Regions from separate parts of the Halalkalibacter sp. HAAS-P013 genome, predicted to be linked through region 1. Evidence: riboswitches for the same ligand, from Rfam matches in the RefSeq annotation. Region 1 holds a riboswitch; the other holds the start of a gene.

Region 1 (7,296 bases):
ATCCTTGTGACGCAAGGAAGTTCGAACAAACGTATGAGCGAGTTAAAGATGGGAAAGACGTTACTACGTTTATTAAAAAGGCGTTGCGTAAAGTCAAAAGAAAGTCGAAAGAATTCTTTGCGAAATCCCAAGGGTAATATTGCAGAAATCATTTCTTATCCTCTTGAGACAAACAGATTGTTTCTACAAAGAAGCAGCATTGTTCAAATGAGGGTTTTCTTTTTGCCGTCGGTTTTCAAATCCCTATTCTTCTATTTCCACACTTACGTATAAAGGACTAACTTCAAATGAAATTAGCCCCCTGCCTTATCACTCACTTTTTACAGGTACATATCCTGTCTCCTCAATAAGACGTTGTCCTTGTTCCGACAAAATCCAATTAAGAAACCGATCAACATTCGGATTGTCGCTTTCGGCGGTGATCGCATAAAACTCCGAAGCGAAAGGATAAGCACCACTGCGAATCGTCTCTTTGTCTGGATACACACCTTCTATTTCGAGGTGGCGGATTTCCCCGTTTTTGACCATTTCATTTGAAAAAAATCTAAACGTATACCCTATTGCATTTTTGTAATTTTTGTAGCTAGAAACTTCTTCAAATACGCCTCCCATACCTGATACGACATCTTCAGTTGGAGGATCTGCAATCGGGACATCCCCCATTATTTTCTCTAATGCCGTTTGACTTCCACTGTCAACTGGACGTTGGAACGCACGAATCGATGTATTCTCTCCCCCAACTTCACTCCAATTTGTAATTTCTCCTGAATAAATACCTTGTATTTGTTCAACCGAAAGCCCTGTTACAGGATTTTTTTCATTTACAAAAAAAACAAATGCCTCACGACCAATTGGAATCATCTCTAGCTCGACCCCACGCTTTTGCGCTTGCTCCATTTGGCGTTTCGATGGAGCTGCAACAAAAATTATATCCACTTTTCCGTTTAATAAATGTTGAAATGCCTCCCCTGTCTGGTTTGACATCACTTCACTTTGATGAACATTATATTCTTTTTCAGGATAAGTTGCTCTCGCAAAGGCAGAATAGACTGGATACAAAGCTGTAGCTCCATCGAGAATCGGGAGATCCCCTTCTAGTTTTACATTTGCAGGTTCGTCTAAAGCTACAACATTTGTATCATCATGAAATGGTTGATAGCCATATAAATTATAATCTTGATCACTTACTGTCACGATACTTCGTTGATAACTTTCATAAATCTCATAAATAGTAATGGAGAAGAGGCACAATGCAAGAAAACTCATCACGGTTATCTTTAATGTTTTCGGTTTCAGCAGACGGAAGATGACTACAACCGTAAAAATCATTAAACTAACCGTTACAACAACAATCAGTGGCGTATAAAACGTAAGCCCTCCCATAAGCAAACTAATGACAGCTCCCACATAGCCGATAATACCTAGAACAACGACCATAATCAATGCGAGGATACAATTGAGAACTAAGTTCGATTTCATTGAAATTCTCCTTTGCAACAATATGATATGAAAACTACTCTCACTTTACCATAATCATACAATTTTAATAGTTTTATTTTAGACGCAAAAAGGGTCAACCTCAGTTTGAAGTTGACCCTTTAGATGAATTACCTATTTGCACTCACTTTTTTTAAAACCATTATTGTTACAATAAGCAATGCAAAAGCAACCATTAAACTCAGTACTACATTTGTCGTAAAACCTAATACTAGATAAGAGATCACTGTAATTCCAGCTGCAATGAGCGCATATGGAAGCTGGGTAACGACGTGATCAATATGATGACTTCCTGCTCCTGTTGAAGAAAGAATCGTCGTATCTGAAATTGGAGAGCAGTGATCACCAAAGATCGATCCAGCTAAAACCGCTGCCATCATCGGCAAAATCAATGTAAGATCAATGACTGCTGCCATCTCCCCAGCAATTGGAAGCAACAAGCCAAATGTTCCCCATGATGTACCGGTTGAAAAAGCTGCAAAACCAGCAATAACAAACAAAATGACTGGTAAGAACATCGGATGAAGATTTGACTGTTCAACAAGTGACGCTAAATACGTTCCTGTCCCTAGGTCACCAATGATTGAAATAAGTGTCCATGCAAAGAACAAAATGTAAATGGCTGGCAGCATGGATTTCATCCCAATAACTAACGAAGCTCCAAGCCCTGTACCTGATTTCGGCTTAAACACGTTCAAAATGAGGGCAACGGCTAAGCCGAACAAGCCACCATATACAAGAGCTGAAGCAACATCTGTATTTTCAAAGATCGTCAAAATCGTTACATCGCCTTCTGTCCCTTCAATTCCTGTTGTCACCATAAAAAATACTGTACCAGCAATTAACGCAATGATGGGCCATACTAAGTCACCAACCTTGCCTTTTTCACTTGCTGCAATATCATCTTGAGCACCAGGAATCGGACCAAGACTTGCATTAAACAATTCACCTGAGTTTTTCGCTCGCTCTTCATGAGCCTTCATCGCACCAAAATCCAGATTGAACCATGCTACAGCTAATACAAGCCCCATCGCAACTAATGCATAAATGTTCATAGGAACCATAAGTAAAAATGCTTGCAAAGCTTCATATTGAGTGACAGAATGCGTTGCAAAGATCCCTGCAATAATCGCTATAATGTATGCTCCCCAGCTTGAAATTGGGGCAATTACACACATTGGAGCTGCCGTTGAATCTACCAAATACGCTAGCTTTGCACGAGAAATGCGGTGCCGATCGGTTAACGGGCGACTCACATTCCCGACTGTCAAACTGTTAAAATAGTCATCAATGAAAATAATAAGACCTAGAACAACCGTTAATAACTGTGCACCAACACGTGTTTTCACACGTTTCATTGCCCACTCCCCAAACGCCCGACTTCCACCTGAACGGGTAATAAGGGCAGCCATCATACCTAGTAATAATAAGAAAAGAACAATAAAGAATTCCCATGTATTTATAGCAAATCCTTCATCAATAATGGCACGAGTCACTGCAGAGAATGTGACGTGTTCTACATCAAAATCAAAAATGATGCCCATTACAATCCCATAAATATTTGCAGCTGCTGCAAGTGGATTAAAATTATTAACCATTAACGCCCCAACAATTGCACCTGTACCAAGTGATAATAATACTCTTCTTGTAAGAATAACCATCACAAGTGCTAAAATTGGAGGAACTAAAGAAAAAATAGATGATTCCATAATGATACCTCCTAAAAATGGATGGTAGTTACATAGATGAAGGACTAACTGCAATAGAAAAATACAACTATGAGTGCTCCACTCTGACAATTATTATAGGAGCGAAGAGACATCTCGACAAATACTTACTTGTTCCGTATCTACGTCCCTTTTCCATAGAAAAAAGGCAATAGTGGATAACCCACTATCGCCTAACATCCGCGCGTGAATCCCCATAATCATGGTAGTCCTCCATAACTTGGCTGCTCCAAGTTATGACAGCTCTGCACTTATTCAATACAGATCCAGCAAAAGCAGCCTGACCTCTACTTCCACTTCGGCGACGGCCCCTTTCCCTTTTCCTCAACGTTGTCATCCTTAGAAAAGGTACTATTGGCAATCGCGCCTCTACCTCATCGTAACAATGAGGCACCTCTATTTAATTACCAATTATGGATGTTATCATGTTTTTTCTATATTAGCAATGTTAATTTAAACCACATAAGGTTACGGTTTGTGCGGGTGATAAAGTATGATTATTAAGCACATCAATTAATTTTTTTGGGATTATTTTTATGTCCTTATCACACTTTCTAATTCCATCATATTCGAGCAACCAAGCTATTTTCTTACCATCCCGCCAAACTATCTTTCTTTCTCTCATACGTACGAAACTCATGCTGATAACGATTTTTCTCGTCAACGATCCCTTCTTCGACTGAAATGACTTCCCACTCTTTTGCATCAATTTCTGGGAAGAACGTGTCGCCTTCAAAGGTCTCATCAATGTATGTGACATACAACCTATCAACATGGTCCCAAAAAAGCATGAATACTTCTGTTCCACCTATGACAAAACATTCTTCATCTTGCTTTGCTATACTTAATACTTCTTCAATCGAGTGTACAACTTCACAGCCTTCTGCTTCATATTGTCTATCTCTTGTTAACACAACATTCCTTCGCTTTGGCAATGGTCTACCAATAGACTCGTACGTTTTTCTTCCCATCACAATCGTATGACCAGTCGTGACCCTTTTGAAATACGCTAAGTCCGCTGGGAGATGCCATGGCAACTGATTTTCTTTTCCTATTACGCGATTTTGATCCATTGCAACAACAAATGAAATCATATGTATCCCCTTTTCTTACCCTTATTTTTGTTTTATCGTATCATAATTTAGCCACTCGACAATATAATTGAAGCAATAGACAGTAAATTGCTCCTTTCCGGGCTAAACAATATCACAGCCTCTACTCTCGCCTCAAGCTGTTCTCCTGTCTTTTATTATTTAACGAACTAAAGCTTTTTACCTATTTTCCATAACTTTTCCTTTATTATAGTTGACAATGACATACAAAAGAATTTATAATAATAAATGTAAACGCTTTCAATTAATTCAGTACTACTTTGCAAAAGGGGAGTGTTCGTATTGTCCTTGAAAACATTGTCTCATATCGATAAAGAACAAATTATCGATACCCTTTTAGAAAATCAATTGTTCAAGATGCCTGATGGCCGTCAATTATATGAAGCAACAGAAGAAGAGTTGAGATTACTTGTATGCTCTGAACTTGAACAAGGTAATCACTATACATTTTGCTAACTAAATAATTATGCCTGTATCATATAGATACAGGCTTTCATTGCTTATTTACTTATTTATACCCATCAGGATTGCTTTCCTGCCATCTCCACGAATCGGCACACATTTCTTCAATCCCTTTTTCCGCGCTCCAGCCTAACTCTTCTTTTGCCTTAGATGGATCAGCATAACATACCCCTACATCACCAGGTCTACGCTCAACAATTGAATATGGCACGTCACGATTGGAAGCTTTCTTAAATGCTTCGACCATCTCAATGACACTATAGCCGTTTCCAGTTCCTAGATTATAAGCATGTGCCCCTGTTGTTGTCACGATCCTTTCAAGAGCTTTTAAGTGCCCTTTAGCAAGATCTACGACATGAATATAGTCTCTAACTCCTGTACCGTCTATCGTTGGATAGTCGTTCCCAAATACCTTTAATTCCTTTAACTTTCCAACAGCCACTTGGGTAATAAATGGCATCAAGTTGTTTGGAATTCCATTAGGGTCTTCTCCAATTCTGCCACTATGATGGGCACCAATCGGATTAAAGTAACGCAATAATGCGATGCTCCACTCTTTGTCTGATACATACAAGTCTCGTAAAATTTCCTCAATCATAAGCTTTGTACGTCCGTATGGATTTGTAGCACTTAGCGGGAAATCCTCTAAAATTGGAACACGATCTGGCATTCCGTAAACCGTTGCCGATGAACTAAAGACGATGTTCTTAACGCCATAGGCTTGCATCAGTTCACAAAGAACTAAAGTTCCTGTAATGTTTGTATGATAATAGTGAAGTGGAATTTCAACAGACTCCCCCACTGCCTTTAACCCTGCAAAATGGATAACCGCTTTAATGTTATGTTCAGCAAACACTTTCTCTAAAGCTGGCTTGTCCAACAAGTCTACCTCATAAAACAGAAAATCCTTACCGCTTAGTTCTTTGATTCGGTCAATCGATTCATATTTGCTATTTGAAAAATTGTCAACGACAACAATTTCATAACCCGCATCTAACAGCTCTACACACGTATGGCTCCCTATATAGCCCGCCCCGCCTGTTACCAATATCACCAAACTCACTCCATTCATAAAGTCCCGAAATTAGAGGTCATAAACGTTTCCCTCCTCATTCTCTTGGTAATATCTTACCATATCACTACTTACTTTAGTAGAAAGAGGTCACTATGAAAAAGGAAGGGGTTTTTCCTTTTTCATAGTGACCTCTAAGCAATGTTCGGAGCCGAGCCATTGCTGCTTCCTCAAATTTGCTAGAAGAGACTTTTTCCGTGCCTTCTATTACAATAACCATTTCACCCATCCAACAATCGATAGCCAAAGTGGAATACTTAATACAATTCCCCAAACTAAACCGACAAATACATCTCCATCATACTGTTCCATCGAACCAACCTCCTCGTTGTATTAGTCTTGGCACATTCCGGATGTTTCAAACGAGGAAACATTGCACATATAAAAAATAGTTTGAAAAACAGCCAAGATGACTACACTGCTAGTGATTGAACTGAAAAAGGTTGGGGTTTCCTTTTTCAGTTCACTCTATGCAATGTGCGGAGCCGTTGCCATGTTTATTAAGCCTTTTATGAGTGGGGTTCTCATAGAAGGCGCGCAACGTGCGGAGCCATTGCAACTTAATCAACTGAAAAAGGTTGGGTTTCCTTTTTCAGTTCACTCTATGCAATGTGCAGAGCCGTTGCCATGTTTTTAAAGCCTTCTATGAGTGGGGTTCTCATAGAAGGCGCGCAACGTGCGGAGCCATTGCAACTTAATCAACTGAAAAAGGTTGGGTTTCCTTTTCCCAGTTCACTCTATCAAGGAGGTGTGTCTACTTGGCTTTATGGTTGTTCATAACTTGGCTCATTCTCTTAGCTATATTGCTTTTTACACAAAGCGCTAGTGATTTTCTGCGTGATGGACAGCTTCAGTTTGCTTTTACAACCGCCCCCCAATTTTCAGGGTTTTTCCATATGTATTCATTTGTTGGCGCGAGTATCTATTTTTCCATACAAAAATTTGGCCATTTTATTGCCTTTTTTATTTTGGCATTCTTAAGTACAATTGTTTTCCGAACAATAGTAGGCGCTCTGTTCTTGTGCTTCTTTCTCGCGTTTTCAACAGAATTTATTCAGCCATTTTTTAACCGCGACGGTAGATTGCTAGATATATTGATTAATGTTTCCGGTACCTTGAGTTACTTATTGCTGTATGCCCTCTTTCATAAACGTAAATCGGTGAACTTACGAGAAGTTCAATCTAGTTAGGAGGATTTTATGATCAAAGCAGTTATTTTTGGAGTGTTTTTCGTCTTTCTTTGTGTTGCCATCCCTAGTTTTTTAGGCTTTTACCACAGTTCTAATCAAACACCAGAACAAGTGAGTGAACCACAAACTGAACAGCAGATTGAAGAGGAAATAGAAACAAAGTCCGAACAACACGACTCAATCAATGAAGAAGATTCGAATACATATGACGAACTAGAAGGCCAACAACCAGAAAT
Region 2 (7,296 bases), on a different contig from region 1:
CATATAGGGATAAATTCAACATAGTCAGCTAGCTTCGCAACGGTAGGCTCTTTAATTTGATCGCCATTATATCTGCAAGCAGCAAACTCCATACATTTACTGACAACCACTTTTGGCTTAGCAAACGTCCGCACACCTTCACCTCTTATCTACTTATCATTCAGTTTGCCTCGAATGGCAAATGCGACTCCATCTTCATCATTTTGCTTTGTTACAAAGTCAGCAAGTTCTTTGATCGTTTGTTCCGCATTTCCCATTGCCACTTTATATCCTGCCACTTTAAACATGGATACATCATTAAAACTATCTCCTATTACCATTACTTCATTCATGGAAATCCCTAGTTGTTTTGCATAAGCTTGTACAGCGATCCCTTTTTGAGCTTGAATATTCGTAATCTCGATATTATCTGGAGCAGAGGCACTAACCGCTATGTTTGCAATTTCATAAAGCTTTCCCCTTACTTCATTTAGTTTCTGAACGTCTTTTGAAAAGGCTAATACTTTTAAAATAACCGTTTCTTCTTGATCTAGTAGCTCATCGTAACTTCCCACTAAAGATATCGACCCCATTTCAAATCGCTCTTTAGCCATCGTTTGCAATGTTTCAAAATCCTCATCAGAACCTGATGAAACGAAAAAGTCAATAACTGCTTGTATTGCTTTTTCATAATTATCAGAAAACGTCCCTTTGTTTGTATATAACTCAAAATAAATATCATGTGTTAGTAACATATCAAATATTTCTTTGCTATTTTCTTTTGAAAGTGGGATCGTCGATAACAATGTTTCATTTTTATCTCGAAACTGAGCTCCGTTCACACTAATAACAGGACAAGTAATTTGAGCTTGCTTTAATGGGTACCTAGCTTCTCTTTCATCTCTGCCTGTTGCAACAACAACCTCCACACCTAGTTGTTGCGCTTCTTTAACTGCTTTTGCATTTTCTTTTGTTATTTCATGTGCATCACCTAGTAATGTACCATCCATATCAATCGCTATTAGCTTAACCAATGTATTCCCACCCCTATGTTTTATCTCTTTAAGTTATTTTCAATCCTTTTACTATAGCATATATAGAAATACAAAATATAACAAAAGAACCCCTCGGACATAAAACACGAGCATACCATCGGCATGCTCGTGTTTTACTTCATTATTTTACGTTCTCTTTTTTATTGTATTGCTTCATCATTTCCTCAATTTCAGCAAGATCTTGATCTGCTTCTTTTGCCTGCAAATATTCAAGCGTATGGGCAACCCTGTATCCTAGCATCATAACCCCAAAGAATAGTAGAAATAAAATAGAGATTGAAATAACTAATAACGCTGTGTACATTTGCGCTCCTCCTCATCCCTTTGCTACATCATACGGAGGAACTTTAACGTTAATGCATACTTTTTCCTTCTTGATTCATACTAGGGGAAACATTTGTATATCGGAGGTAGATGCACCTTGAAAAAGAAACATGTCTTGATCTTGTTTGGAACCAGTTTGATTCTTGCAAGTTGCGGAGCCGATTCGGAAGCAGATATTGTAGATGATGTAGAAGCTCAACAATTTAGAGCTCATTATCAAAATGATGTCCCCGCCCCTCCGAGTATTAGAGATCAAAACAAACAAAGAGTTCCTCGTTTTACTGCGCTTCAATCTTATGCAGATGAAGCCGGACATTATATTAGTGACACCGCTACCTTGTTAGAAGAGATCGCTCCGTTCTTTGATCAACCAAATGTTCAATCAGATGATGTCGACACTACGTTAAGTAAAATAAAAAACATTCGCGATAAAAGCTCTGAATTCATTGATTTAAATCGACCAGAGCCGTTTGATAGTATGCATCATGTACATATTTCAACATTAATGGAACTTGATGCATTGGAGAGGATTTTGAAAGACATGAAAGATCCAGTTCATCATCTTCAAGTGACAAACGCTCGTGTCTATTACGAAAATGCTATTTTGTCGCATAAATTAATGGAACGTGAATTCCTTTCAGTAACTGAAGACTTCGGAATTCATTAAACAGAATTGTGTTAAACACAAAAAGAGCAGGGATTTTTCTTCCCTGCTTTTATCTACGACCGTGTATTGCATCATCCACTAAATCAGCTAGGTCTCCCGCTGTTCCACCAATGGAATCAAATGGTTTATCAAGACCAACATGATGCTCGACAGCATTCATTCGGTTAATCATTTTTCGATCTGTTACAATACGGACATTTCTAAGGTCTGTTACTTGTTGTACCTCTTCTTCCACCAACCTTTTTAGCTTTACTCGATCTTGTTCACTTGACTCAACACCAATTATGATATGGTTACCATCTGTCATAACATGGGCATCCCTAACATTTTCTAATGATTCAACTCGCGTCTCAATCTCCCTCGTTATTTCCGTTGTCGCTTGCTGATTCATAAATCCATTGTTCTTTCGCGCAACATGAGGATCGTTGCTGTATGAGTATTTATCACGCAAAACACCAGGACGATTACTAAGTATTCGGGCTCCTTGTTGATTAAGTCCCTCATGTTTCATACTCAAATTCCGATGCCTTGTTGTATATGATCCTCTATCTGTTAAATGACGTACTGGATCTGTTAATCCTTTTGGTGAATGATCTGGGACCATCATATCACTAAGTGGGCCTTCTAGAGCACGCACCTGTTGTACTCCATACCCATTAAAACCTTCATTCCTGTCAGGGCTGGCTCCCATTTCCGCTTCTTGAGGTATGGTGCATCCTGTTAATAATGCGGCCGTGATGACCAAATAACCTACACATTTCATTGGAATCCCTCCTACCTCTATTGTGCGAAATAATTCCGCATCTCAACCTGAAAATATCTAGAAATCAACTTGCAATTTTTGTCGGATTTTTACTATTTTCATCTATTTATGACTACTTTAGAAGAAACACTTTTCAACATATTTCTAATGGGTATAATAATTTTTATAAATAGACATTTGCTTAGTCACATCAGCGCTATTTTCTCATTTCAGCCTAATCAAGTCGTCTGTTTGTTCATTCTTTTTGAGGTGGAGTGCAATATGTTATGTGTAGAAATAGAGCAAAAGCGATTACTAATGCTGAACCTTGCTAAAAAGTATGGAATGACAGCAAAAGTAACCGTTGAGTGTAGTCAAGAACTGGACAAGCTTTTAAATTTATTACAAAGAAATTCTCATTAAAGCATTGCAATCGTCGAAAACATTTGGTAAGGTAGACACAAATTACGTTATATCTTACTTCATACATTGAAGTGAGGGTAGAGGTGCAAGGATCATAAGTACTTTAGCGGAGGAGAATGAGATCTGAAGATGCTAAATGGAAAGGGATACTTGCCGAAGTTATATGAGATCTCATATCTCATTAGCTGGGACTGTTCTAAATAAGGGCAGTACTGTCATATAGCAAAAATTGCTATATGGAGGGCTATCTCACACATTGAATTGGTTTTGCTGCAATTGCTAAACCTAACAACAATGAGTAGAGGCCTCATTGTTGTTTTTTTGTGCCTCCCAGTAGCCCATCTTCCCCTACGTATATGGAAAATATTTATGAATTGAGGGTGAATTGGATGAATTTTGGTCGTATTATCACGGCAATGGTCACACCATTTAATCAACATGGACAACTTGATGTACCTGCAACACAAGAGCTCGTAAAACATCTTATCGCAAATGGAACGGATGCAGTCGTCGTAGCTGGAACGACAGGAGAGTCTCCTACTCTCTCTACAGAGGAGAAATTATTGCTGTTTAAAACGGTCGTTGAAACAGCGAATGGCCAAATTCCAGTCATCGCTGGAACAGGCTCAAATAATACTCAAGCCTCAATTGAACTTACAAAACAAGCCGAAGAAATAGGTGTAGATGGAATTATGCTTGTCGTACCTTATTACAACAAACCTTCTCAAGAAGGAATTTATGCGCATTTTTCTACGATTGCAAATGCAACGAAACTTCCTGTCATGCTTTATAATATTCCTGGAAGAAGTGCGGTCAATATGAACGTTGAAACAACATTACGTTTAGCACAGCTACCTAATGTTGTCACAATCAAAGAGGCTAGTGGCGATTTAGATGCAATTGCAACAATCATTGAACACGCACCTGAAGGTTTTACCGTATATAGTGGAGATGATAGTTTAGCATTGCCTATGTTATCCATTGGTGGAGCTGGAGTTGTATCCGTTGCTTCCCATATTGTTGGTAACGAAATGCAGCAAATGGTTCGAAACTATCAAGCAGGTCAAGTAACAGCAGCTGCTATGCAGCATCGTCAACTTCTCCCAGTGATGAAGTCTCTATTTATGGCGCCTAACCCGACAGCTGTAAAAGCTGCAATGGAAATGAAAGGAATCAAAGCAGGTCCTGTTCGCTTGCCTCTTATTCCATTAACTGCAGAACAGCAGCAAGAACTTCAATCAATAGTGCAACCAACGATGAACTTTTTTGTTAGCTAATCAATAAATAAGCCGCTCAGAGTGATCTCTGAGCGGCTTATTTATTATTCACTTAAAACGGCTACTTAATGTATTGAAGTACGCTAACAAGACGCTTGTATGATCTTACAGTCGTCAAATCAACTATATCCTTTTAAAGTATCCAATATCATCTTTAACAATAATTTGAAGAGTTAAGAAATACTACACGCTTTTTTTGTGTAACGCTTTAGGCAGTTTCTTCTGTTTTAACAATGCATTATCAATATAACCAGTTCCAAATAAAACACCTACTACAATAAAGATAAATCCGAACGTTTGATACCAGTATACTTGTTCGTTTAAAAAGATAGCCGAACTGATTAAACCAAAAAAAGGCACGAAGTTATTAAAAATAGCCGTTTGTCCTGCTCCAATTTTTTGAATCGCAGCATTAAACAAAAAATGACCTACCGCAGTAGCAACAATCGCTGAAACAAAAAAGATAACATAGACGCCTAACGGTGCGCCAATCATACTTCCAAAACTTCCTGGTTCTAACAGAAAGCTTATGAAAAGAAGTCCAACTGAGCCAATTAGCAGCATCATGCTTGTCATTTGTCTTGAATCAAGAGTTACAGTCGCTTTTTTAATATAAATAAAACTAATCGCTTGAGCGAACATCGCGATAAAAATAGACAACTCACCTAGAGATAGAGCACTATCTCCTCCCCCGCCTTGAATAAAAAGTACTCCAATAAACCCTAAACCAATTCCAACGATCCTCCACCTCGTTAAACGATCACCAAGAAAGATAACAGCGAGGATCGACGTCGATAGCGGGAGAAGCGCTAAAATTAATACAGCATTCGAAGCATTAGTCATTGTTAAGCCCATTGCTAAAAAATAATGATGAGCAACAACACCAAAGAGGGCTCCTAAAAGCGTGTATTTCCATTCTTTTTTCGTTAGCTTTCTCATTACTCGACTTCCAATAATGATAGCAGCTGTTGCCAATCCTGCAGCCATAATTCGAAATACAGTCATTGTTATCGGCGGAAACGCCTCAACTAACACTTTCAACATAACAACATTTAGTCCCCAAATCATCATCACCAAAAAGACAATGCCATATGTGAAAAGCAGAGATTTTTCTTTCATAGCAAACCGTCCTCTCTACATTCCGTAGTTGTATCTTACCACCGCCAATATGTATGGTCACTAATTTTTTCGTATTACGTAACAACTTTTAAAATGAGAGCCCTTACATTATTTTTACGTGCTAAAACACAAAAAAAAGCTGACTCAAAAGGTTTGCTGTACCTCATGAGCCACCTTGTTCATTAAGACGTATGCTCATCTGAAATGATCGATAACATTGGCTTTTCATATAAATCACGTGGGAAGTTTGTTAGAAGCTCAACACCTTGATCTGTTATGCGAATCGTTTCCGTTATTTCCACTCCATAATCGTTATACCAAATACCTGGCATTAAATGAAACGTCATATTTGGCTTTAAGATTGTTTCATCTCCTGGTCGGAAACTAACAGTATGCTCTCCCCAATCAGGTGGAAAACTTAATCCAACGGAATAACCAAGCCTGGAGCTTTTTCTATGCCCATGTTTACCAATCGTTTTGCTCCAGATTCGTTCAACTTCTTCAGCACGAATTCCGGGCCGAATAAAATCAAGTGTTGCCTCAATTCCTTCTTCAACGACTTTAGCAAGTTCCTTAACCTCGTTTGGGGCTGTGCCAATTGCCATCGTTCTTGCCATTGGTGCATGATAACGTTTATAGGCACCAGCGATTTCTAAAGTTAAAAAATCACCTTTTTGATAAGGTCGATCCGTCCATGTGAGATGGGGACAAGACGTATTTTCATTTGTTGGCATCATAGGTACAATCGAAGTATAATCCCCACCAAATTCTTTCGTTCCTTTTATTTGAGCATAATAAATCGCTGCTGCAACATCCGATTCTCGAACACCGACTTGAACACGTTCGTATGCTGCTGTCATGGCACTTTCCACAATCTTTCCTGCTCTTTTCATATAAGTGATTTCATTATTTGATTTTATAAGCCGAATCATATTTACCAAGCTTGACGTATCTTTAAATGTCGCATTTGGCAGGCCGTGTTTTAACCGTTCATAACAAAGAGCCGTAAAATAATGAACATCCATTTCTATACCAATCGTTCTCCTGCTTTGACCAATTTCCGTTAATATATTTGCGACAAAGTCTATCGGGTGTCGTTCCGTTGACTGAACATAAAAGTCGGGATAGGCAATAATATGGTGTTCATCAAGCCACGTTGTTTTCGCTACACCATTTGCGTCCATTTGACGCCCAATCCATAACGGCTGAGCGTCTTCTAACGTTACAACCATCATTTGGTGAACATAAAAGCTCCAAGCCGAATAATTTGTTAAATAATACATGTTGGAAGGGTTGGAAATAAGAAGAACATCGACCCCTTCATCAACCATCCTCTTTTTGACCGCCTCCAACCTTCTCGTGTACTCTTCTAATGCAAACAAAGATTTCACCCTCTTTCTAAGCCCCACTCTCAATTAGGAGCACAGCTATTTTTGTAGTTTAAACGCCACGACTTTTTGTTCCGTCATCGCTTCAATAGCATACCGAACTCCTTCACGACCAATTCCAGAACCCTTTATCCCACCAAAGGGCATTCCATCAATCCTCACATCACTGCTATCATTAATCATGACCCCTCCAAATTGGAGCTCATGAATTGCTTGAAATGCTGTTTCTAGCTTCTCTGTAAAAATGCCGGCTTGCAAACCATATCCACTGTCATTTGATTGCTCAATCGCTTCTTGGAGCGAATCAACAGCTTCAATGAGT

What was found. Region 1 has a riboswitch for lysine ahead of AC1FXP_RS18190 (Na+/H+ antiporter NhaC family protein). Riboswitches for the same ligand answer to the same signal wherever they lie in the genome.
Region 2: linked by a shared signal. The riboswitch ahead of dapA (4-hydroxy-tetrahydrodipicolinate synthase) and the one ahead of AC1FXP_RS18190 (Na+/H+ antiporter NhaC family protein) in region 1 are both predicted to bind lysine.

Annotation. Positions count from the first base shown of each region.
Region 1 is NZ_JBWQTU010000014.1:58,816-66,111, reverse strand. It holds gene AC1FXP_RS18200 (hypothetical protein) at 1-137, shown strand, start outside; gene AC1FXP_RS18195 (PstS family phosphate ABC transporter substrate-binding protein) at 310-1,479, opposite strand; gene AC1FXP_RS18190 (Na+/H+ antiporter NhaC family protein) at 1,608-3,206, opposite strand; lysine riboswitch at 3,423-3,604, opposite strand; gene AC1FXP_RS18185 (dihydrofolate reductase) at 3,815-4,318, opposite strand; gene fbpA (Fur-regulated basic protein FbpA) at 4,619-4,792, shown strand; gene galE (UDP-glucose 4-epimerase GalE) at 4,845-5,855, opposite strand; gene AC1FXP_RS18170 (hypothetical protein) at 6,280-6,507, shown strand; gene AC1FXP_RS18165 (VanZ family protein) at 6,629-7,060, shown strand; gene AC1FXP_RS18160 (hypothetical protein) at 7,070-7,296, shown strand, end outside.
Region 2 is NZ_JBWQTU010000001.1:395,912-403,207, forward strand. It holds gene AC1FXP_RS02100 (2-thiouracil desulfurase family protein) at 1-134, opposite strand, end outside; gene AC1FXP_RS02105 (Cof-type HAD-IIB family hydrolase) at 150-1,013, opposite strand; gene AC1FXP_RS02110 (hypothetical protein) at 1,156-1,338, opposite strand; gene AC1FXP_RS02115 (hypothetical protein) at 1,456-2,025, shown strand; gene AC1FXP_RS02120 (YhcN/YlaJ family sporulation lipoprotein) at 2,075-2,788, opposite strand; gene AC1FXP_RS02125 (aspartyl-phosphate phosphatase Spo0E family protein) at 3,050-3,190, shown strand; lysine riboswitch at 3,261-3,445, shown strand; gene dapA (4-hydroxy-tetrahydrodipicolinate synthase) at 3,580-4,467, shown strand; gene AC1FXP_RS02135 (DMT family transporter) at 4,651-5,586, opposite strand; gene AC1FXP_RS02140 (M24 family metallopeptidase) at 5,769-6,968, opposite strand; gene AC1FXP_RS02145 (aldehyde dehydrogenase family protein) at 7,014-7,296, opposite strand, start outside.